Regions from separate parts of the Glaciecola sp. SC05 genome, predicted to be linked through region 2. Evidence: predicted binding sites of a transcription regulator. Region 2 holds the regulator's gene; each other region holds the start of a gene.
The links. Region 2 encodes FNR, which switches genes on or off when oxygen is low (the NO sensors DNR and NnrR bind a similar motif). Its sites were predicted from a motif close to TTGATCTAGATCAA; they were not measured.
Positions count from the first base shown of each region.

Region 1: a site for FNR is predicted at 2,953-2,966, ahead of AB9H30_RS03245 (STAS/SEC14 domain-containing protein). Genes of this name have one in related genera too.
Region 3: a site for FNR is predicted at 3,581-3,594, ahead of phbB (acetoacetyl-CoA reductase). Genes of this name have one in related genera too.

Region 1 is NZ_JBGIYY010000002.1:326,376-333,783, forward strand. It holds gene AB9H30_RS03235 (ZIP family metal transporter) at 7-738, opposite strand; gene AB9H30_RS03240 (TonB-dependent receptor) at 749-2,890, opposite strand; gene AB9H30_RS03245 (STAS/SEC14 domain-containing protein) at 3,148-3,561, shown strand; gene AB9H30_RS03250 (hypothetical protein) at 3,607-4,065, shown strand; gene AB9H30_RS03255 (hypothetical protein) at 4,085-4,213, opposite strand; gene AB9H30_RS03260 (hypothetical protein) at 4,316-4,864, opposite strand; gene AB9H30_RS03265 (integration host factor subunit alpha) at 4,923-5,219, opposite strand; gene pheT (phenylalanine--tRNA ligase subunit beta) at 5,224-7,408, opposite strand, start outside.
Region 2 is NZ_JBGIYY010000002.1:187,830-195,237, reverse strand. It holds gene AB9H30_RS02695 (heavy metal translocating P-type ATPase) at 1-1,084, shown strand, start outside; gene ccoS (cbb3-type cytochrome oxidase assembly protein CcoS) at 1,092-1,358, shown strand; gene AB9H30_RS02685 (sulfite exporter TauE/SafE family protein) at 1,351-2,019, shown strand; gene fnr (fumarate/nitrate reduction transcriptional regulator Fnr) at 2,046-2,783, shown strand; gene uspE (universal stress protein UspE) at 2,906-3,811, shown strand; gene ttcA (tRNA 2-thiocytidine(32) synthetase TtcA) at 3,958-4,851, shown strand; gene rssA (patatin-like phospholipase RssA) at 4,874-5,794, shown strand; gene AB9H30_RS02660 (DUF2987 domain-containing protein) at 5,796-6,461, opposite strand; gene AB9H30_RS02655 (glucosaminidase domain-containing protein) at 6,464-7,240, opposite strand; gene AB9H30_RS02650 (hypothetical protein) at 7,233-7,408, opposite strand, start outside.
Region 3 is NZ_JBGIYY010000004.1:77,131-84,538, forward strand. It holds gene AB9H30_RS05040 (sigma 54-interacting transcriptional regulator) at 1-797, opposite strand, end outside; gene AB9H30_RS05045 (3-deoxy-D-manno-octulosonic acid transferase) at 1,073-2,377, shown strand; gene purU (formyltetrahydrofolate deformylase) at 2,418-3,266, opposite strand; gene AB9H30_RS05055 (hypothetical protein) at 3,323-3,559, shown strand; gene phbB (acetoacetyl-CoA reductase) at 3,707-4,429, shown strand; gene AB9H30_RS05065 (lytic murein transglycosylase) at 4,518-5,738, opposite strand; gene AB9H30_RS05070 (polyhydroxyalkanoate depolymerase) at 5,828-7,078, opposite strand; gene AB9H30_RS05075 (phasin family protein) at 7,207-7,408, opposite strand, start outside.

The DNA.
Region 1 (7,408 bases), 140 kb from region 2:
ACCTGCTTAGTGGGTGGCATATAATAAACCCAAACCAAACACAAAAAAACCAAAACGCTTTAAGGTCTCACTTAACTTTTCAGCTCTTTTTATTTCAGGTATTAAATCAGCTCCTGCGATATACAAAAAATTACCGGCTCCTAACGCCACCAATAATACTAAATTAATTGTGTCACCAAGGAAATATGCTATCAAGGCACCTAAAGGAAAAGTCAGCGCGGAGCAAAAATTTAGTAACAGCGCTCGATATTTGCTATATCCAGAGTGCACTAAAGCGCCAAAATCTCCCATTTCTTGTGGCACTTCGTGCAAAGCCGCAGCCAACCATGCGGCAATACCTGCTTTGATATCTATTACAAATATGGCGCCAATGGCTAATCCACCAATCAGATTATGCGCGCCGTCAGCCACCAACAGCAAAGGCCCCATTGGCCGCACATGCTCTGAAGGCAGCCGATGACAATGATGCCACTCCATCAGCTGATCTAATGCGAAAAAAGCCGTAAATCCAATAACTACCCAAAGCAACACCGAAAAGTCAGGCACATTTGAAGCAAGGGCTTTGGGCAACATATGAAAAAATGCTCCCCCCATGAGTGCACCCGCCGCAAAAGCCACTAGCGGCTGTAATAAACTCTTCAGTAGCTTCTCAGGTAAAAGCGCAAATAATCCGCCGATAAAAGCAATAGAGCTCATCAACAAACCAAACACTAAAATAACAAAAAAAGTGCTATCCACTCGTCAAGCCTCAGTTAAAAGTCATCTGTAGGGTCAACCTTATATCCATTCCGGGGTTGAGTGCATAGGCTTTATAAGTATTGAGAAAATCTCTGTAAGGCTCATCAAACATGTTTAGAACAGCAAGGTTAACGCGAAGCTCTTGTTGATCATTTAGTGGGATAAAACCTCCTGCCGATATGTTAGCAAGCCAATAACTGTCCGTTGAAGCACTACCAAAATTAGGATTTCGGTCAAACTGTTGGAATGGCTCACCTAAAGCGGCGTCTTTTGCATCAGCATATTTACCTTCAAATCGGACATACGGCTCACTTAGCCCTAACAAGCTATTGGGCTGCCATGTTAACTCTCCTAATACCTCGTTAGCTGGCGTTAGAGGCAAGTCTTCACCCGTCAGAGTATTTTCGGTAGCAATCATATCGGCAATCAATCTAACTGACCAATAGTCATTTAACGAATATTCCCCTTCGAACTCGATGCCTTGTAATCTAGCATCGGTTTGTTCATTGCGAAATATAGGCAATCCATTAGTTGCTTGCTCAAAGGTATCTTCAAGGTAAATAAAGTCATCTATTTGATTGTGATATATCGTAACAGAGGCGCTGGCGTTAGGTTTACGCCACCGAATAGCGAAATCTGTATTGATTGACTCCTCTGGCGCTAAATCTGAGTTGCCTAGTTGTACAGCGGCAACACCGCCGTGAATGCCCTGCGCAAACAGCTCAAACAGCGTTGGTGCTCTAAACCCGCTCCCAATGTTAGCCGCTAGCGTCCATTGCCTATTCAGCTGATAAGATCCCCCAACAGAGCCGCTTAATACGTCATAGTTGTTGCTAACGCGCCCGGTAAATGTAGCAGGTGCAGCTGTTTTTTGAGCGTCACCGGTAACTTCAATATAGTCATAACGCATACCTGCTTGTAATAATAAATTGCCAAAACGGCGTTCTTCAAAGGCAAAAATGCCCAACGACTCTTGCTCACCGCCTGGCGATAAAACCTCTAAGCCACGAGACACTTGCTCGCGAGTTTTCACTTCAAAGCCAATTGTGCCGCCATCAAATACCAACCAATCATCATGGCGAGCATCTATGCGAAAAGCGTATTGGTCAAATTCAAGCTCCACGGTTCCATCAAAGCCATCGCTGAGAGTATTTCCTACCGAGCTTGCCTGCCTACTATTATTTTGCCAAGAAAGTGTTGGCTTTATTAACCATTTAGTGTCGTTAATGCTGATGCCGTGCTCAACAGACAACTGCACTTCATCATTTTGTAACCATACCCCTAAGCCCTTGCCAGCAGGAGGATTAGGTTGTAGATAATTTTGTTCATTATCCCATCTGTTGTAGCGCAAGCTGACTTTGGTATCCTCTTCAAACAACCAAGCCACTGCCACTTGTCCGTTGACTTGATTAAAGTCAGTGAATGGAAGCTCCCCCGTAAATGCTGGATCCGAAGCTATGCCAGTTTCAAACGCAGTAGGTTCATCTGGTGTGCTTATCTCTTGCCCTTCTCGGGCAGTAAACCCTGCCGCAATTCCCCAATTCTCACCAAAGCTACTTCCTTTGAAGCTCATGCCTCCTTGTTCATTATTACTTGCGTAGTCCAACCTCAAATCCATCTCGGTATCTATGTGTTGGTTGTAACTAAACCCTACATCTAAGCCAATAACATCTATCACGCCACCTATAGCATCGGAGCCGTACATTAAACTAGAAGCCCCTCGTACAATTTCGATTCTAGAGCTTAAAAAAGGGTCGACATTAGGCTGATGACGAATGCCATATTGTTGATGATCCACAGCCATGCCATTAGACAATATACGAATACGATTTCCTGTTAAACCACGTATCACCGGCACCCCGGCATTATTGCCAGTATCCAATACACGCACTCCAGCAAGATGAGAGAGGGTTTGACCAAGACTCGCGCCTTCTCTGAGCTGCTTTTGTAAGCCTTCTAGCACGTCGATTTTAGCTCCTTGGATATTTTTATCGCCAGGAGTAGGAGTGCTAGCGGTGACGATGATCACCTCGACATCTTGCTCATCATCAGCTTGGTTTGCGTGAACAACGCCACTCACACCGAGCAAGCAAATAAATAATCCTAAGCATGACCAAGGTCGAGTATTTTGTATGTGTATTTTTTTTATCATGTTACTTGTCTATTGAAAAAGCTCCAATACAGTTAATGTTACACTATAACATTGCAATAGAATTGACATGAGTCAAACTTTTACACATTTTTAGTGTGTTTGAATACCATCACATAGACATAAAAGTGAAGGTCTCAAAAAATGAAATCATCAAGCCTTTCTAATGTAAAGCCAATACTCATGTCTAATAATCAACATCGAAGGTCATTGTGGTTATCCACAATGTTGTTTTTCGCTTTTTTAAGATAGCCTTGTACATGAATGAATTATCTGGTGAGGCATCTAAGATGGAAATACAACGACATGGTTTATCCATTGGTATTGAACGGATTAATAACAATCTTTACCTTTTTATCAAAGTGATTGGCAAACTAACCCATGATGACTATCAAACCATTACGCCTATGTTAAATGGTGCGCTTGAGGGTATTAACACGCCAGAAGTCAATGTACTGTTTGACGCTATTGAACTGGAAGGCTGGGAGCTTAGAGCCGCTTGGGATGACCTCAAGTTAGCCTTAAGCCATGGCAAAAAATTTAAAAAGATCGCAATACTCGGTGGGAAAAAATATCTCAAATACGCATCTTCCATTGGTACCTGGTTTACGAGTGGCGAGATAAAAAATTTTGATGATGCAACCAATGCTTACCAATGGCTAAGTGACCAATAATAGTGCGCCAAGGTATATCGCTTTTTAAATCAATGAGGTTAAATCATGATTCGCTTTGAACAAACAAAGGATGCGATTAATCACATCCACTCTTTTCACGTCGCTTTGAGCCAATACTATTTGACCTTAAGTAAGCATCATGACGATGAACGAGTTCGTCTTTGTTTACATTACCTATCCGAGCAGGAACTCAAGTTTGCTGAAGAAATGTCAAATTATAAGTCGCAAGCAAGTGTCGCAATATTAAATACTTGGTTTCAATATACCAATGACGATAGCATATTACAGATACCCACAAGCAGCGAGGCTGATAGCAACTTAAGCTTAAATGACATTATTTCGCTCGCGACACAATTTTCAGAAGAGCTAATGACCTTATACACCGACCTGCATGCACAAGCTAATGTGAATGAGCTGCAGTCGATGTTTGAACACCTCAAAAGCGCCCAGTTACAAAAGAACAAACAACTGTCGGTAAATCTAGACCGAATGATGGACATTTAGGTCAAGTGAGCTGACTAATTTATTTTGGTAACAGAATTCGTTGTCTAGAGATTGTGAAAGCAAGCTCTTCGTTGGCGGGTATTGCAAGCACTTCAACTTTACCTTTCACGGTATGATTGCGAGATTCGTTATCGCGATTTACTTTCATATCGAGGCCAACATTTAGCCAAGTCAAACACTCACAAATTTTATCGCGCACAAGGGCTGAGTTTGCACCAATTAATATTGATAATATGGGATCAAAAGAGGTTTATTGCTCGCCAGAAGGGCCGGCATTAAGCGGGAATTGCATCATCGCCTGCCACTGCTGTCTTGCTTGCTGCAGGGCTATATCAGGCGCTATGCCCTGTTGCGAGAGCTGTGCAGCCGAGCTTTGAATCAACGCGTCACGTTTATCGACCAAGTCCTTAGATTGCTTTTGAAGGCTTTCAAAGGCGGGATACCGTGAGTAGACTTCGTCAACATCTCCAAAACCAAAAAATGCCTCTTCGAACTCCCGTTGATAGTTCGTTTTCATGCCCTGAAAATTCAAATACATCAGCCCCTGCTCGCCTGATAGAAGCTTGAGCTCAGACGCCAGCAAATTTACTTGCTCTGCAGCCTCCAATAAACGCTCCTGCCAGTCAGCAATGGCTTGTTGATCATCTTGCTTTGCAGCACTCGCTAACGCTTCTTTTACATCGTTGGCATTTAGCAGTTCAGTCAGACTTAATAAAGGTTCAGCTTGAGGAGGGGCTTGCACGTTTTCGGGTTGAGATGGTTCTGAACATGCACTTAACAAAAAACAAAAAACGCCCATAAACAATAAGCGCCTGATAAAATTTGTATTCGAGTAGGAATGAATACTGAACAGCGGACTATTTTTCAACGGGAACGTTTTCAACTCGGCTTTTTAGCTTCTGACCGGGTCTAAAGGTAACCACTCTACGGGCTTTGATAGGAATATCTTCGCCGGTTTTTGGATTACGCCCTGGTCGCTCATTTTTGGTCCGTAAATCAAAATTACCAAAGCCGGACAACTTAACCTGCTCACCCGCTTCTAGACACTCTTTAATCTCTTCAAAGAAGAGTTCAACGAGATCTTTTGCGTCTTTCTTGTTAATGCCTAACTTTTCGAACAAATGTTCAGCCATATCAGCTTTGGTTAATGCCATTTGATTAGTCTCTTAATGTTGCACTAAAGTGATCCTGTAAATGTCTAATTACTATATCGACAGACTTTTGAATATCTGAATCTTCCAGTGTCTTTTCAGTGCTTTGTAGCCAAATTGAAATTGCTAAGCTCTTGTATCCAAGTTCAATACCTTGACCTTGGTATACGTCAAACAAGTTTATGCCAACTAAATCAGATATTCCAATTTTTTCAATACTTTTTAGTAGTTTACCTGTTTCAAGCGTCTCATTTACCGTAACGGCAACGTCTCTGCGGTTGATTGGGTATTTTGAAATAGTGCTGGCTGCAGGCAATTTTCGACCTGAAATAGCCGACAATTGGATTTCAAACGCAAAAACTTGGCCGTTAAATCCAAGTTTTTTGGCAAACTGTGGATGCACTGCTCCCACAATCCCGACGCTTTTTTCCTGATAAATGATGTTTGCACACTGCCCAGGGTGATACGCATGTTGCTGAGTTTGCACAAACTCAAAGTCAGCTTCACTCCCGGTAAATGCAATTAACTGCTCACAGACTGCTTTTGCATCAAAAAAATCTAGCGATGCATTGGTAATTGACCAATGCTCATCATGAGTATTGCCGCTTAACACACCACCTATCATCTGAATTTGCTGAACACCGGTTTTTTCATTGGCATCTGGCGTAAAGATTAAACCTGCTTCAAACAGTTTGATATTTGTTTGCTGACGCTTTTGATTATAAGACAACGCGCCTAACAGACCCGGTAACAAACTTACCCGCATTACCGACATCTCTGCAGATATTGGGTGCTCAAGCGCTAAACCTTCTAACTCTGGATACAATAACGCTTGTTTTTTCGGGTCAACAAACGAATAGGTAATCGCCTCTTGAAAGCCCTGTTGTAACAACGACTGCTTTAAAATATTTAAAGCAATATCTTTTTCAGGGTGGGCATTTATGTTTAATCGCGCTAGCGGTGCAGTATTTTCGATATTGTTATATCCATAAATACGCGCGACTTCTTCAATTAAGTCTTCTTCAATAGCGATATCGAAGCGATACGAGGGCGCTTGCACGGTATAAGCACCTTCACTGACTTGAACCTGCATACCCAAACGTTCTAGCATATCTTTGACTCTTGTAGCATCGATATCTTTACCTAATACGCGAGTAATACGCCCATGACGAAGGGTTATCTTATTGCGCACGGGCAGATCTGCGGGAGATACCGCTTCGACGATTGGACCGGCCTTACCGCCAACAATTTCAAGCAGCAACGCAGTCGCTCGATGCATGGCTGTAAACTGTAGTTCGGGATCAACACCACGCTCGTAGCGATGAGAAGCATCAGTATGTAAACTGTATTGACGTGACTTACCTAAAATGTCGTCAGGATTAAAAAATGCGGCTTCTAAAAAGATATTTTTACTTTGCGCGGTAACACCTGAGTGCAGACCGCCAAAAATACCGGCTAAGGCGAGCGCCTTGCTCTGGTCGGCGATCACGAGGGTGTCGGCATTAATATTAATGTTCGTGCCGTCTAACAATGTTATTGGCTCATCCTGCTCGGCAAAGCGCACAACAATATCACCGTCTAATGCGTCGTTGTCGAAGGCATGCATCGGATGGCCAAGCTCCAAGAGCACGTAGTTTGTCACATCAACAACAGGGTCAATACTGCGCACGCCGCTGCGTCTGAGTTTCTCTTTTAGCCAAAGCGGAGAATCAGCGCTCATATCTACGCCTTCTATGACCCTGCCTAAATACCGCGGACAAGCCTGCGTAGCTTTTATCGAAATACCACGACTGTTTTCGATACTCGCTTCAATGGGCGTAATATTAGGGCTATTGAGGTCAAGTTGATTGAGCACGCCCAACTCTCTTGCCACACCCCTCATACCCAAACAATCTGCACGGTTTGGCGTTAAATCGATTTCAATGGAGCTATCGTCGAGCTGCAAGTACTCTCTTAAATCTTGTGCAATCGGTGCATCAACTGGCAACTCTAGAATACCGGAATGATCTTCACCCATACCTAGCTCAGAAAAACTGCAAAGCATACCAAACGAAGGCTGACCACGTAACTTCGCTTTTTTGATTTTAAAGTCACCGGGCAACACTGCGCCTACTTTCGCTACTGCGACTTTAATACCCTTACGGCAATTTGGCGCGCCGCAGACGATATCAAGAAGCTCATCATCACCGATG
Region 2 (7,408 bases):
ATTTTGGATTACGATTTCAGTATTGATTGCGACTTGTCCATGTGCCTTAGGATTAGCCACCCCATCTGCTTTGACCTGTGCAATGGCAAAACTTAATAAATTAGGAATATTGCTAAAACGCTCCGACGCGCTAGAACAAGTCACGCATGCCACCGATATTGTGTTTGATAAAACAGGCACCCTTACACAAGGCGCATTTTCTATTAGCCAACAGTGGCTCTCCACTTCGCCTAAGCGCATCAATCCGCCGCTAGGTGGCGAAGGTAAGTCTAACAATCCCCCTCATAATTACTTATTGGCTTTAGCCAGTTTTTTAGAAACTCGCTCGGAGCATCCAATAGCTAAAGCATTTACCGAACCCTTTGCTGAGTTTGGTTTCAATATCGAGCAGTATCAGATAGAAATTGGCAAAGGAATATCGGCTACAGTCAACGCTCATCAATGTTATATAGGGTCTAAAAAGTTTGTACTGAGCCAAACTGGTCAACAAGATACGTCTGAATGGGAGGGCGCGAATGTGTTGCTGGCTATCGAGCATCAAGTTGTTGCGGCCTTTTGGCTTACTGACACAATAAAAGACGACGTGAAACAAGTATTAGCTAACATTAAACAGTTCAATTTGAGTATTCTAAGTGGTGATGCACAGGTGAATGTCAGTCATATTGCAGAGCAGCTCAATATTCCCAATGCCATTGGCGCCTGTCCACCCGAAGCGAAACTCGCCTATATTAAACAGCAACAGGCACTAGGTAAGTCGATGATAATGCTTGGTGACGGCATTAATGATGCACCTGTATTGGCCGCCGCTGACGTATCTATTGCGGTAGGCAATGCATCTGATTTAGCCAAGAATGCCGCCGATATTGTCTTGCTCAATACCAAGTTAACCGCGCTTAATGACGTGCTGACGATGGCAGCGCGGACTAAACGAAAAATCAAACAGAACATTGCGTGGGCGCTCGGCTATAACATATCAGTGTTACCATTTGCCGTTATGGGCGTATTAACTCCTTGGCAGGCAGCTTTAGGGATGTCCTTAAGTTCAATAATAGTGGTATATAATTCCACTCGTTTAATGCGATAATACTGCGATGAGTATCATATTTGTTTTAATCCCACTGGCCATCATTATTGTATCTATTGCAATTGGAGTGTTTTTTTGGGCGGTAAAATCCAATCAATTTGACGATCTAGAACGTCAGGGCTACAGCATCTTATTTGATGACGACATTAAAAAATCTGATGTTGATGTGGCTGTAAAAGCAGAGCCAGAGCAAGGCCAAGCCTCCAGCGGAGCAGACATAGCAGCAAAACCCCAAAAACAGAATACCCTCAAGTCTACTGAGTCAAATGACTGAAATTGGCCTGCTATCAGCATTTTTGATGGGCTTAGCTGGCGGTGTTCATTGCATCGGCATGTGCGGAGGCATAGCAAGCGCATTTACGTTTGCAATCCCTAAACAAGCATCACCGAGTTTCTATATTGTTGCCTACAATGTCGGCCGGATTTTGTCCTATAGCGTGGCTGGCGCATTCACAGGTTATCTAGGGGCTATCGCCAGTAGCAGTATGACTACGACTTTACCTATTCTAACCTTGGTCAGTGCGTCGTTTTTGATTCTTCTAGCTCTTTATATTAGTAACTGGTGGAAAGGTTTGTCGTATTTTGAGCGGATCGGCGGTCATCTGTGGCGTAAAATACAGCCACTGTCAAAAAAGCTGTTACCTTTTAAACATCCGGGCTATGCCCTCGCTTACGGCATGGTTTGGGGCTGGCTTCCCTGTGGGCTAGTTTACACCGCATTAACTTGGTCATTAGCTTCGGGAAGCGCATTAAACGGTGCGTTGTTTATGCTGCTATTTGGACTAGGCACCTTTCCAGCGCTGATTGCTACAAGCCTGGGAGCCAGCTTTTTAGTGCCATTACTGCAACATAAGTTAACGAGAAATATTATAGCCATTAGTCTAATTCTTTTCGCATTTGTTTTGATTTTGCCAATAATTCAAGGTATAACATGATCTAAATATTTATAAGGAGTGTAGCGATGGGCAATAGTGCCGAGCTCTCCATCCACTGCCAAAGTTGCAGTTTTAGCCACCTTTGTTTACCGGTAAGTCTAAGCAAGACTGAATTAGAAAGCCTTGACGATATTATCGAACGTAAGCGCCCTCTTCATAAGCACGACAAACTTGTCAAAGCTGGTCAGGTCTTTCATTCCCTATATGCAGTGCGTTCTGGCTCATTTAAGTCATACATTAGTGATAAAGACGGCGTTGAACAAATTACGGGCTTTCATTTTCCCGGCGACATTATCGGTTTTGATGCTTTAAAAGACAATATGCATCAAAGCTACTCCCAAGCTCTTGAAACGGCGATGGTGTGTGAATTGCCCTACGACACATTAGACGCAGTATCTGAGCGTTACCCTGCATTACGTAAACAAATCATGCGTTTCATGAGTGCTGAAATCAAACACGACCATGATCTGATGATGCTGTTAAGTAAACGCAGCGCTGAAGAGCGCTTGTTGCATTTCATTAACGATTTATCGAAACGCTTTGACGAACGCGGTTACTCAGCCAAACAGTTTAATCTATCGATGACCCGTAACGAAATTGGCAATTATTTGGGTTTAACCGTCGAAACTATAAGTCGCTTGCTCACCCGCTTTCAAAAAGAGGGTTTAATTAAAGTAGATGGCAAACTCATTAGCATAGTGGATTTTGATGGTGTCAGGCAGCGTATGCCTGAAAGTGAAATGTCTTTTTCGGCATCTAATTAACTTTTTAACCCTTCATTGATCTAACACAAGGTGGCGGCATGCAGATGCTGACCACCTTTTTTATTGTGTTTTATACTAAGATCAACAAACCCTAGAGCTATAACCATCAGTGGAGAGCACATATGTTTAACTGTTCACGAATTTTAGTGGTATTTGACCCCTATCATGATGTTCAACCGGCTTTTGACAGAGCCTGTTTCCTAGCCAATAAACTGCATGCAAATATTCTGTTAGTCAGCTGTATTTATGATGAAACCTACGATATGACGAACTTTCTGAGCACTGACCAACGCGTGGATATGAAGGCCGCATTGATGAATGGTCAAGTTAAGGCCATGAATCAGTATATAAACAAATGTGGGGCGGTGAATGTAGAGATTAAATCAGTTTGGCATAAATCGCTATATCGCGGGATCATTGATACCGCAACTCACGAACACTGTGATTTAATTGTAAAAAGTTGCAAAGAACACAATAAAATCGCTCAAAAAATATTTACTCCGAATGATTGGCATCTGCTGCGCTTCAGCCCCATGAATGTATTGATGGTTAAAAACCACGACTGGCCTGAAAACGGCAACATAGTGGCTGCTATCAGCATAGATACAAATGACAAAGTGCATAATCTATTAAGTGAGCGAGTCACTCAGATCAGCGCAGATTTATCACAACTGGTAAAGGGTAGCTTACATTTAGCCAACACTTTTGCCGGCGCACCTATGCATGTTGCGATAGAGGTACCAAGTTTTAACGCTCAGGCATACAACCTTGATATCCAAGCAAAACATGAGAAAGAAGTGAAGGCAATTGCCAAACTGCACAAATTACCAGATCAAAATATACATGTTAGCGAAGGCTTACCTGAAGATGTTGTGCCCGGCCTTTGTGATAAGCTCGATGCAGAGTTACTAGTTTTGGGTTCAGTTGGCCGCAGAGGAATTTCAGCAGCCCTGTTAGGCAATACTGCGGAACATATTATAGATAGAGTCAACTGTGACACGCTAGTGATAAAGCCGCAGGTTCAATGAATTGGATATTTGACCACGCTGACTAGCTTTCTATCGATTTGCGCGCAATATTCACGCATGCAGTAGATGAAAAAACGCCGCAAATTTCGTATACTTGCGGCGTTTTCATTTTACTCAATGTTTTTAATACGGATAAAGCACAGACTATGTCAGTTAAGCCAAAAGCTACATACAATTTTAATAAACTGCAAAAGCGGCTTCGTCGTGAAGTGGGCAAAGCCATCGCCGATTTCAATATGATTGAAGACGGTGACCGCATCATGGTTTGCTTGTCAGGCGGCAAAGACAGTTACACTATGCTCGACATACTGCTTTATCTGCAGCGTATTGCTCCCATTCAGTTTTCGATTATTGCGGTCAATTTAGACCAAAAGCAACCGGGCTTCCCGGAGCACATTTTGCCTAATTATTTAAGTGAACTAGGCGTAGATTTTGAAATAGTGGAAGAGGACACCTACTCCATCGTATTAGACAAAGTCCCTGAAGGCAAAACAACCTGCTCACTTTGCTCGCGGCTGCGCAGAGGCATTTTATATAAGACCTCTAAAACTCTTGGAGCCACCAAAATTGCTTTGGGCCATCACCGTGATGATATGATTGAAACCTTATTTTTAAATATGTTCTATGGCGGAAAAATAAAGTCGATGCCGCCAAAACTGTTAAGTGATAACGGCGAGCATATGGTTATAAGACCGCTCGCATATTGCAAAGAGGTCGACATTGAGCGCTATTCACAAAACATGGCATTTCCGATTATTCCTTGTAACTTATGTGGTTCACAAGAAAACTTACAGCGCAAAAATATTAAAATGATGCTGCAAGACTGGCAGAAGCGCTTTCCAGGGCGCATTGAATCAATGTTCAGCGCCATGCAGAATATCGTGCCATCTCATATGCTAGATCATCAGCAGTTTGACTTTAAAAGTCTTGATACCAACACCATATTGTCTGGAGAAGGTGATATCGCATTTGATAAAGTCGACGTTCCAAAGTATTTCTCAGTGGACGAGCCCAGCGCCACTATTATTGAACTAAAATAAATCCATCAAATAAGGAGTTGTTGTGAAGATTGGCTTAGCGTTAGGCGCCGGTGCCGCTCGTGGTTGGGCGCACATAGGTATTATCAAAGCCTTAGAAGACATTGGCGTCAAAATTGATGTGGTGGCCGGCTGCTCTATCGGCGCATATGTAGGTTCGGCTTATGCAAGTGGCAAACTCACAGAGCTTGAAACATGGGCAAACACATTAACTGAATGGCAAGTTTTCGGCTTGCTCGGCGTAGGCTTTCGGCGTGGAGGCTTAGCCAGCGGTCAAAAGGTGTTTGAAAAGCATCGTGAAGAATTTTGTGCGCAAACCTTTGAGCTAATGGACAAACCTTTTACCGCTGTCGCAACCGATCTCTACTCAGGTAAAGAAGTCGCTTTTAATAAAGGCAGTATAAGCGAAGCAATCCAGGCCTCCTGCGCTATCCCGGCACTGTTTCCGCCTATCGAACATCATGGTCGCTGGTTGGTCGATGGTGCAGTAGTGAATCCTGTGCCGGTGAACCAATGCAGACAATTGGGCGCTGACTTTGTGATCGCAGTGAATTTGAGTGCTGATTTTCGACCGCAGCTAATCGAAAAATCAGAAAAGGAACACATTGCATCGCAAAAGAAAACCGATGAATTAATTAGTAAGGGCTCTAGTGGTTTTATGAAGCAGTGGTTTTCTCCCGCGCCCAAAGCTAACAAAATGGCTGCGCCAGGAATAATGGGTGTAATGAGCAGCTCATTGGAGATACTGCAAGCGAGAGTTACTCGCTCAAGGCTTGCAGGCGATCCACCCGATGTACTGATTGAGCCTCAGTTAGGTGACGTAGGTCTTTTAGAGTTTCATCGCGCAAAAGAACTTGCCGATAGAGGTGAAAGAAGCGTACAAAGGCTGGCAGAACAAATTGCTTACCAGCTTAATATAAAAAATGATGATGCTAAGAATACTTAGTTTAATTAGTAGCTAGCGCGGTTATGCGTAACGGTTCAATGGGTAAATTGATAGGCTTGCCAGCCTCAAAAAACGCTTCATTTAAGGTTAAGGTCCCCTGCGTGATTGTATATCCATTTTCCATGGTGCTAGTGTAGCTTTGGTCCTCAAACTGAACTACTAGGCCTTTAACCGTCGGCATCATAAAAGATAAGAAACTTCCCATTTCATTAAAAAACGCTTCGTACTGCTCTTTAATAAATACGAGCTCTTCAAAACTATAATAACGTTTGTTGTACTCTGGTTTAGTCTCAAGCTGCACAGATATATCGCATTGGTTGCTTGGTTCGCTTACATCAATATAAATCATGGCATCCGCTAAGCGAAGGGCCTTCTCTGATGGAATGGTAAAGCGATTTTCGCTAGATATTTCTAGCGGTATTTGCTGTTTTTGAGTGCTTATACGTGCAGAATTGATTTGGCAAAGTTTACCGCTTTGGATATGCGTAAACCCAAATGCAAAACGCAGGGCTTGCGTGTCATCGTTTTCTAGCTTACGCACATGGCTATGAAAGGTCTTATAAGACACTTCTATTTCGTCTGCAAAGACTGCACTATTTCCCGTGCACAAGAGCACCGCGCTGATGCTCAATGCCTTAAATAGTCTGCTGGTATGTGTAAACGTCACGTTTAAATTAGCTCCTCGTTAATTCTTATCATTTGCTGAAGCTCTAAAATATATTCTTCGCCACGTTCAGAGTAGCGACTCAAACCCTCAGCAAGCTTTATGGCTGTTATTTCTTGTTGGTTGTTACGTAATCTCGCCCGAATAGCGCGCAGCTCAGTATAGGCTGGATGCCGATTAAGGTTTCGCATATATGAATACATCGCACTCGACAAATCGTCGTATTTTGCAACTTCATGAATGGCGCCTTCATTCCGACGTCTTGGAACAAAGCCGCAGTCTTCAACAAAGCACCACATACCAAAGAAGTTGTATCCCTCTACGGCAAAGCGGCTTGTTCCCCATGCAGATTCATTAGCGCTTTGTACTAATACTAGTTCAGCGGGGATAATATCAATTCTGCGTAACAGTGTATCTAAAATCGCTAGTGATGCTTGATCTGTATCAACGCGATACTCTTCTACCAACCAATCGATTTCAGCCTGCTGGTCATCGCTGAGTGGCTCTTGCGCTACTAGCTTTGCCCGAAGTCCCTGTAAATAGTTACGCACTCGCAGAATATATTCATTTTGGGCATCTACGGCAGGCCTAAGATAATCAAAGAAGGCCTGTTTTTTTTCAGTGACATCATCGAATTGTTTAAAGTCTGGAACAGGCTCTGTGGCATTTTCAACTTGAGGGATATCGGCAACCAGCGAAGGTTTAGGCTGTAAATAAATGATCAGTGAAATGAGGAGCAGCAAACAAAAGCTTGCCGCAGAGATAATCTTTAATTTATGCATCAAACACTCCTGTATCTTTAGGCTGAGATTGTTCTGTTGACTCCGCAGAACAAAAAAGTTCAGTGTAGAGCACCGCTTTGACATTATAAAAATACGGACCAACCCAAATCAAGGCAAAACCAAAGGTGAGCACAACCCCCACAAACAGCGCTAAAAATATGAGAAAAA
Region 3 (7,408 bases), on a different contig from region 2:
TGCAACTCAGTTTGCAGTTTTTGCGCGAGCTTGAGTCCTTCATCAACGCTATTTGCATCGCTAACAATACCAAATAGCGCACCGCCAAAACGGCAGGCTTGATCGCCCAAACGCGTCTGCTGGTTGATAATTGTCGCAATTTCATTGAGCACTTGATCACCCTTTGCTTGACCAAATTTTCGATTAACGATTTGAAAATCTCGGCAGTGGATCATGCAAAGATTCATGCCAGAGGAGGTGATATTCTCATCCACCGTTCGCTGCAATGCGTTTCTGCTTTGCAGTTTAGTCAAACTATCTACGGTCAGACCTTGAAATTGAGCAAATACACTTGTGCTGGTATATAAACATGCGCATAAATGTAAAAGTTGCTGTTGTTCTCTTGTGTTTATCTGGCTGTTTTCTGAGTGTGCAAGGTTCAACAACCAATTCGGAAAGACCTGCTCGGTTAAGAGTTCTATTTCAATTTGTCGCTCTTGTTTAGTTTGAATAATTGTTTGTCTGCGCTGTTGCTTACCTTGTTCACTAGTGTGCTTATGTATGCATATTAGCATGCGCTGTTTGTTGGACACGGATAGCGCAATCGACAGTTGTTCAACAAAGAACGCTGATTCCACTGCAAATTCTTCCGCTTGGCGTTGCTGGACTGTGAGTAAAGCAACGCTTAAATCACCGATCTCAAGGCGTTCATGATCCTTTTGCTCTAGCCCACTAACACGCAAATAGTCACTATCCGTTAATAAACGAATGCTTTGCAGCAATTGCTCAGTGGCCTGTTTTGTCAGTTTTATACTCAATGAAAACGTGTCAACAGTCGGGGATTTATAGGAAAGTTATCGGCTAAGAGTCTATTTTACTTAGTAAAAAGACCCTATTTATACTATGCTGTGCAGTTATCAAGGCACCTCTATTCAAGGCCAAAAAAAGGAGCAAAAAAACGTGTTATCCAATACAGGTTTGACTGCTATTCTGATTGTATTGCAATCGATGTATAGCATCGCGCTTATCCCATTGCCAATGGATGTGTCTGCTTCCCTCGCAAACAATCAAGCCTTGTAGTGGTAAAAAGCGAATGATGGCCCACAAAAAAGAAACCTTCGCGCAGACACTATATCGTTGGTTGTATTCATTGTTTTTAATAGCCTGTCTACCGCTACTTTTGTTGCTGTTTAAGAAAAAGCTAAGGATGGATCCAAACTACTCAGGCCAGCCTCGAAAGTTCAACGAACGCTTTGGTTGTGTGCCTACGAAACTAAGCGGCGGAGGTATTTTAGTGCACTGTGTTTCGATGGGAGAATTGAATGCTTCTGTGCAGTTGGTCAATAGATTACAAGAAAATTTCCCAGAACTCCCGATCACGGTAACCACTACCTCTACTACTGGCGCAATGCATGCCTATACTCTTTACAAAGACTCTGTACAGCATTTGTTTTTACCCATAGATATTCCATTTTTCATGCATTCGTTTTTTAACAAGCTTAAGCCTAAATTAGTGCTCGTGACGGAGGTTGAGATTTGGCCAAATATGATTCATCAATGTGTAAAACGAGACATCCCCCTGTGCTTGATAAATGCGCGATTGTCAGATGAGTCACTGCCGATGTATCAGAAGTTAAGCTTTCTTCTGCGCCCTGCACTCAGACAATTTGATGTTATTTGTGCACAGAGCCAAAGCTCTTATGACAACTTCACAAAAATGGGTGTGTACAAACCCCAGTTGAAACTGACTTTAAATATGAAATTTGACATAGAGCCTAGTCAAGATGACGAAGTAAAAGCGACGTTGCTGAAAGATAAATATGGATTCGGTGATGGGCCAATTTGGTTGGCAGCCAGCACCCATGAGCCGGAAGAAAAGTTTGTATTAAATGTGTTTGCAAAGTTACTCACCAACTTTCCTACTCTGCGATTGATACTCGTGCCTCGACACCCTCATCGTTTTGATGATGTTTATCTGATTGCGAAGGCCACGGGGTTGACTGTCACGCGCTTAAGTGATGATGATAGGGCCCAAGCCCAAGTGACAGTTGTTGATCAGATGGGCTGGTTGAAAGCCTGTTACTGTATATGTTCTCAGGCTTTTATTGGTGGCAGCATCGCGCAAAAAGGCGGCCATAATGCTTTGGAGTGCGCAATGTATGCAAAACCTATGGTGATGGGTACCAGCATCTTTAATAATCCTGGAATTGTCGAAATGTTGAAGGCACAGGGGTCTTTGGACTTGATTGAAAGTGAAGAACAGTGTTTTGAGAGGCTAAAGGACTTGCTACTCGATGCTAATATCAACGAAGCAAAGGGTCAGGCTGGTTTAGCGGTGTTGCTTAATAATCGCGGTGCGGTAGAAATGACTTATCAACAGGTCACCGACTTGTTATAAAACAGCCAGCAAGGATGCTGGCTTGATATATTAAATATCGCTAAGCAAAGACCACGGTTTTGTGCTGGCAAATAATGACTCTATCTTCAAGGTGATAGCGTATGCCGTTGGCCAAGGCGTTAACTTCGCAACGCTTACCCTTGCGAACCATATCTTGTGAACTGTCGCTATGGCTGATGCGCATAACCTCTTGCTCGATTATAGGCCCTTCGTCTAAATCTGAGGTCACATAATGACAGGTTGCTCCGATTAATTTGACGCCTCTGTCGTATGCCTGTTGATAGGGCTTAGCACCAGCAAAAGAAGGCAAGAAACTATGATGGATATTCATGATCCGACCAGCATATTTTTCACATAGATCTTCCGGCAGAATCTGCATAAATCGGGCAAGCACGGCTAAATCAATGTGGTAATGCTCTAATAATGACTCTACTTGTTGAAAGCCTTCTTTTTTATCAGCAAAGTCCACGTAGTGAAATGGTACTTGATACCAATCTGCGTATTGCTGCATGCTTTTGTGATTAGCAATAATGCACGATATATCGCAATGTAATTCGCCGCTGTGCCAACGATGAAGCACATCGTTCAAGCAATGTGATTCATGGCTAGCAAGCAAAGCGACTTTGCGCTTTTGTTCGGAATGCATCATTGACCAATTCATATCATATTGTTCAGCTAAGCTGGAGAATGACTCTTTTAAAGTATCGATATTCACAGTGAGAGAATTGGCATCTATTTCATGGCGCATAAAAAATCGACAAAGTTGCATATCAGTATGATGGCTTGCTTCTAAAATATTAACTTGATGAGCGGCAAGAAACTCCGATACGGCGGCAACCAATCCGACTTGGTCGGGGCAGTCAATGATAAGACGAATAGACGAAGACAAAAAGCTTTACTCCAATTTGTATATAAATCAATGTACTAAGGCTTTTCCAAGGGGTATTGAAACACTCAGGCGTGAATTTTGCTTTTATTAGAACACCCACAAATACCAATACTAACAATATGAATACATATATTGAAAAAGCGTTACTCACCTATTGTGACACGACTCAAACCTTTATCGCCAGACAAATTGCGTATACCACCTTGACCAATGCAGGTTTTACCGACAATGATTTACAAAAAGTTCTTGAAACCGGACCTGAAGCACTGCAAGTGACTATATTTTCTGCCTGAGCAATAAAATAGATTTAAAGACTGATTTACATCAATCAGTTGTGTGCTTGTTTTATTAATCTACTAAAGTCTCATAACACCTGTCATGTAGACACGTTATAACTGCTGCAATATTCGTTATTTCGTACATTAAAAGGATAAATTGTTATGGCAAGAGTAGCATTAGTCACAGGCGGCACTCGAGGAATCGGTGAGGCCATCTGTACCACGTTAAAAAATAAAGGTTATATAGTTGTCGCTAACTATGGCGGTAATGACGCAAAGGCCGCTGAGTTCACCGAGCGCACTGGCATTCCTGCAGTAAAATTTGATGTTTCAAATTTTGAAGCGGTTAAGCAGGGCGTCGCTGATATTGAAAGTACCTATGGGCCAGTGGATGTATTAGTTAATAATGCTGGTATTACTCGAGATGGCACTATGCATCGTATGAGCTTCGAGCAATGGGACGCAGTCATCCAGACCAATTTAGCGTCTTGTTTTAATACCTGTAGAACTGTTATTGAAGGCATGCGCGACAGAGAATTCGGACGTATTATCAATGTAGGCTCGGTAAACGGACAAGCTGGTCAGTATGGTCAGGTGAACTATGCGGCGGCTAAATCGGGTATCCATGGCTTTACAAAAGCCTTAGCACTTGAAGGTGCCGGTAAAGGGATTACTGTTAATGCGATTGCTCCGGGATACGTTGATACCGATATGGTGCGAGCAGTACCAGCAGAAGTGCTCGCAAAAATCATTAAAACCATCCCGGTTGGTCGTTTAGGTAAGCCTGAAGACATCGCTAACAGCGTTGCGTTTTTAGTAGATGATGAGTCTGGTTTTATTACTGGCTCTACACTGTCTATCAACGGTGGCCAGCATATGTACTAAAGCCTGCTGTTATCCGCTAGGCTTCATGTGTTGATAGTCTTGAAAATAAAAAATGCAGACCTGTTATGGGCTCTGCATTTTTTTATTACTATTGCTTAGCTAGGCTTCGAAGTAATTCAACAGTTTCTGGCGAAGGGAAACCATCGGGTACAAGCGCATTACTGGCTTGAAAGGCCCTCAGGCCAGAACGGGTAGCGGGTCCAATAATACCGTCAGCTCCGCCTACATCGAAACCCAGTGAGTTTAGATTGCGCTGCACTTCAGCCATTTGTGCAATGCTATACTTTGGTAAATCCGGCAATGGTGCCACTATAGCGGCACCGCCAATAATACGGTTTGCCAATTGGCCCACAGCGATCCCGTAAAACTCAGAATTATTCCAGCGCAGTATGGTTCTAAAGTTCCCGTATGTCAGAAATGCTGGACCACTGGCGCCGGCAGGTATCAACAGTTTCGCGGGGATATCTATGTCGCCCAAAGGTGTATTGTCTGTTTTTGTGACACCTAAGGAGTTCCACTCTGCAATAGGACGTGATGCTTGACCGGCTAAACTGTAGTCAAAGCCTTCGGGTAGGGATACTTCGCGACCCCAACGTAAGCCTGGCGTCCAGCCAAGCTTCCATAAAAAGTGGGCGGCTGACGCGAGCGCGTCTTTTTCACTTTCCCATAAGTTCACAATGCCATCATTATCGCCGTCGATGGCATAATTGGTGTACGCGGTTGGCATAAACTGAGTATGGCCCATCGCTCCTGCCCAAGAACCCTGCATTTGTGCTTTATTGAGATTTTCTCGATCCATTAACTTAAGGGCTAAAAATAATTCTTGAGTAAAAAACGTCGCTCTGCGTGGCTCGCATGCAAGAGTTGCGAGCGAATCCAGTGTAGACATTGTGCCTTTAAAGCCACCGTAGTTAGTTTCTAGTCCCCAAAATGAAATAATGTAGTGTCCAGGTACCCCATACTTTTCAGTTAATTCATTCAAAAACTCGCGATAGATTTGAAACTTTTCGCGGCCCTTATCAATACGCCACTGATTGACTCGCTTGCTAAAATAGTCAGGGAAGGTGGACACAAATTCTGGTTGCGAACGATCTAATTCAATTACGCGAGGAACAAAGTTAAGATTTGAAAACTCATTATCAATGCGAGCTTGACTCACGCCTGCCTCTAGCGCTGCTTGTGCTTTTTCCGTCAGGCATGTTGAAAAGGCTTGTCGCTGCAGTTCGATATACTGCTGCAGCTCATCTGCTCTAACAAAGCTTGCGACAGAACAAAAAGTGATGAGTGCAATGAGAGGAAAACGTTTCAAAAAGATAGTCCTTATCTTGGAAGCTAAGTTAGTTAGAGAAACTCTAACTAACTTAGTTCAAAGGTACAAATGAAACCGTGTGCAAAATACTACTTTTCTTCAGTACTGGTCGCTTCGGCAGGCTCACTGTATTTATTGATAAACTCAGTTACCACTGGACGTATGTTTTTACGATACATCGAACCACTGAAAATACCATAATGACCAGCACCAGATTGTATATGGTGCTTGCGCATATCGTTCGGAATATTTTTGCAGATAGTTTGTGCCGCTTCGGTTTGACCAAGGCCACAAATATCATCATTTGCACCTTCAACCGTTAACAAAGGCGTATTGGTAATGGCGTCAAAATTAACGGTCTTTCCTTGATAAGTAATGGTCTTGTTGGCGACTTCGTTGTTTTTGAATATCCGCTCAATCGTCTCAAGGTAAAACTCCGCGGGCATGTCTAATACAGCCATGTACTCATCGTAAAACGCACGGAAACGATCAGCATCTTCATCTTCGCCAAACAATAAGTTTTGGAAGAAATTTTGATATTTTTGCATATGTGACTTTTGGTTCATTGAAATAAACCCACCGAGCTGCATAAAGCCCGGATACACCTGACGCCCTTCCCCAGGGTAGCCAACAGGCACTTGCATGATGGCTACATTTTTATACCAAGGCATGGGATGGCGGTGTGCAAATTCATTTACCCGCGTTGGATTTTTGCTGGTATCTAATGGGCCGGCCATTAGGGTAAGTGATTTAGGCGTGTTAGGGTTGTTCTCTTCTGCCATGACTGCTGTGGCAATCAATGCCTGTACGGTAGGCTGACAGATAGCAATCATATGCGTGTCTTCGCCTAAGAAATTTAAAAATTCAATTAAATACGATACATAGCAGTCAAAAGAGAAAGGGCCTTCTTCTAAAGGGACTTCGCGGGCATCGGCCCAATCGGTAATATACACTTCGTGCTCTGGCAGTAATGCCTCAACAGTGCCTTTCAGCAAGGTTGCATGATGCCCAGATAAGGGAGCTACAAGCAGTACTTTGTCTTTATCGGTATGCCCGATAGTTTTAAAATGGGTAAGATCGCAAAATGGTTTGCTTAGCACAATGTCTTCACGAACTTTGAATTTTTTGTCGGCAATAGTGACTTCTTCGATGTTAAAACCGAGTTTGTCATAGCGACGAGTTACGCGCATAGCGGTTTCAAGTGTGGCTTTGGTTAGCCGGCCAGTCCACGTATAAGAAAAAGGATTGGAGGGGTGAGACACCAAATCGCTCATTATACCTAAACCCTCATTCATCATTTCGCCAGTTCGGGCTAGGTAGTCATAGGCCTGATAATTCATATTCATCTCCAACAGGACAGAAAAAAAAACTCCAATCAACTACATCTTTAAAAGGGTTGATTGGAGTCTTTGACAGCATCAATCATAGATTGACGCTATTATATTTAGCGAGCTAAACGAGTGCAAACTTACTTGGTAGCTGCAGTCATTTTAGACGTCATTTCTTCGCTAAGGCCTTTGATCATCGCGCCAGCTTTCTCTTGAGCACCGCTTACTAAAGTGTAAGTTTCTTTCGCAGACTCTGTAATCGTCGTCTGTAAGGTTTCGAGATAGGCTTTTTGCGCTTCAGCAAGGCTCATTACGTCTTTTTGTTGGCCAGCAGTTTCTGCA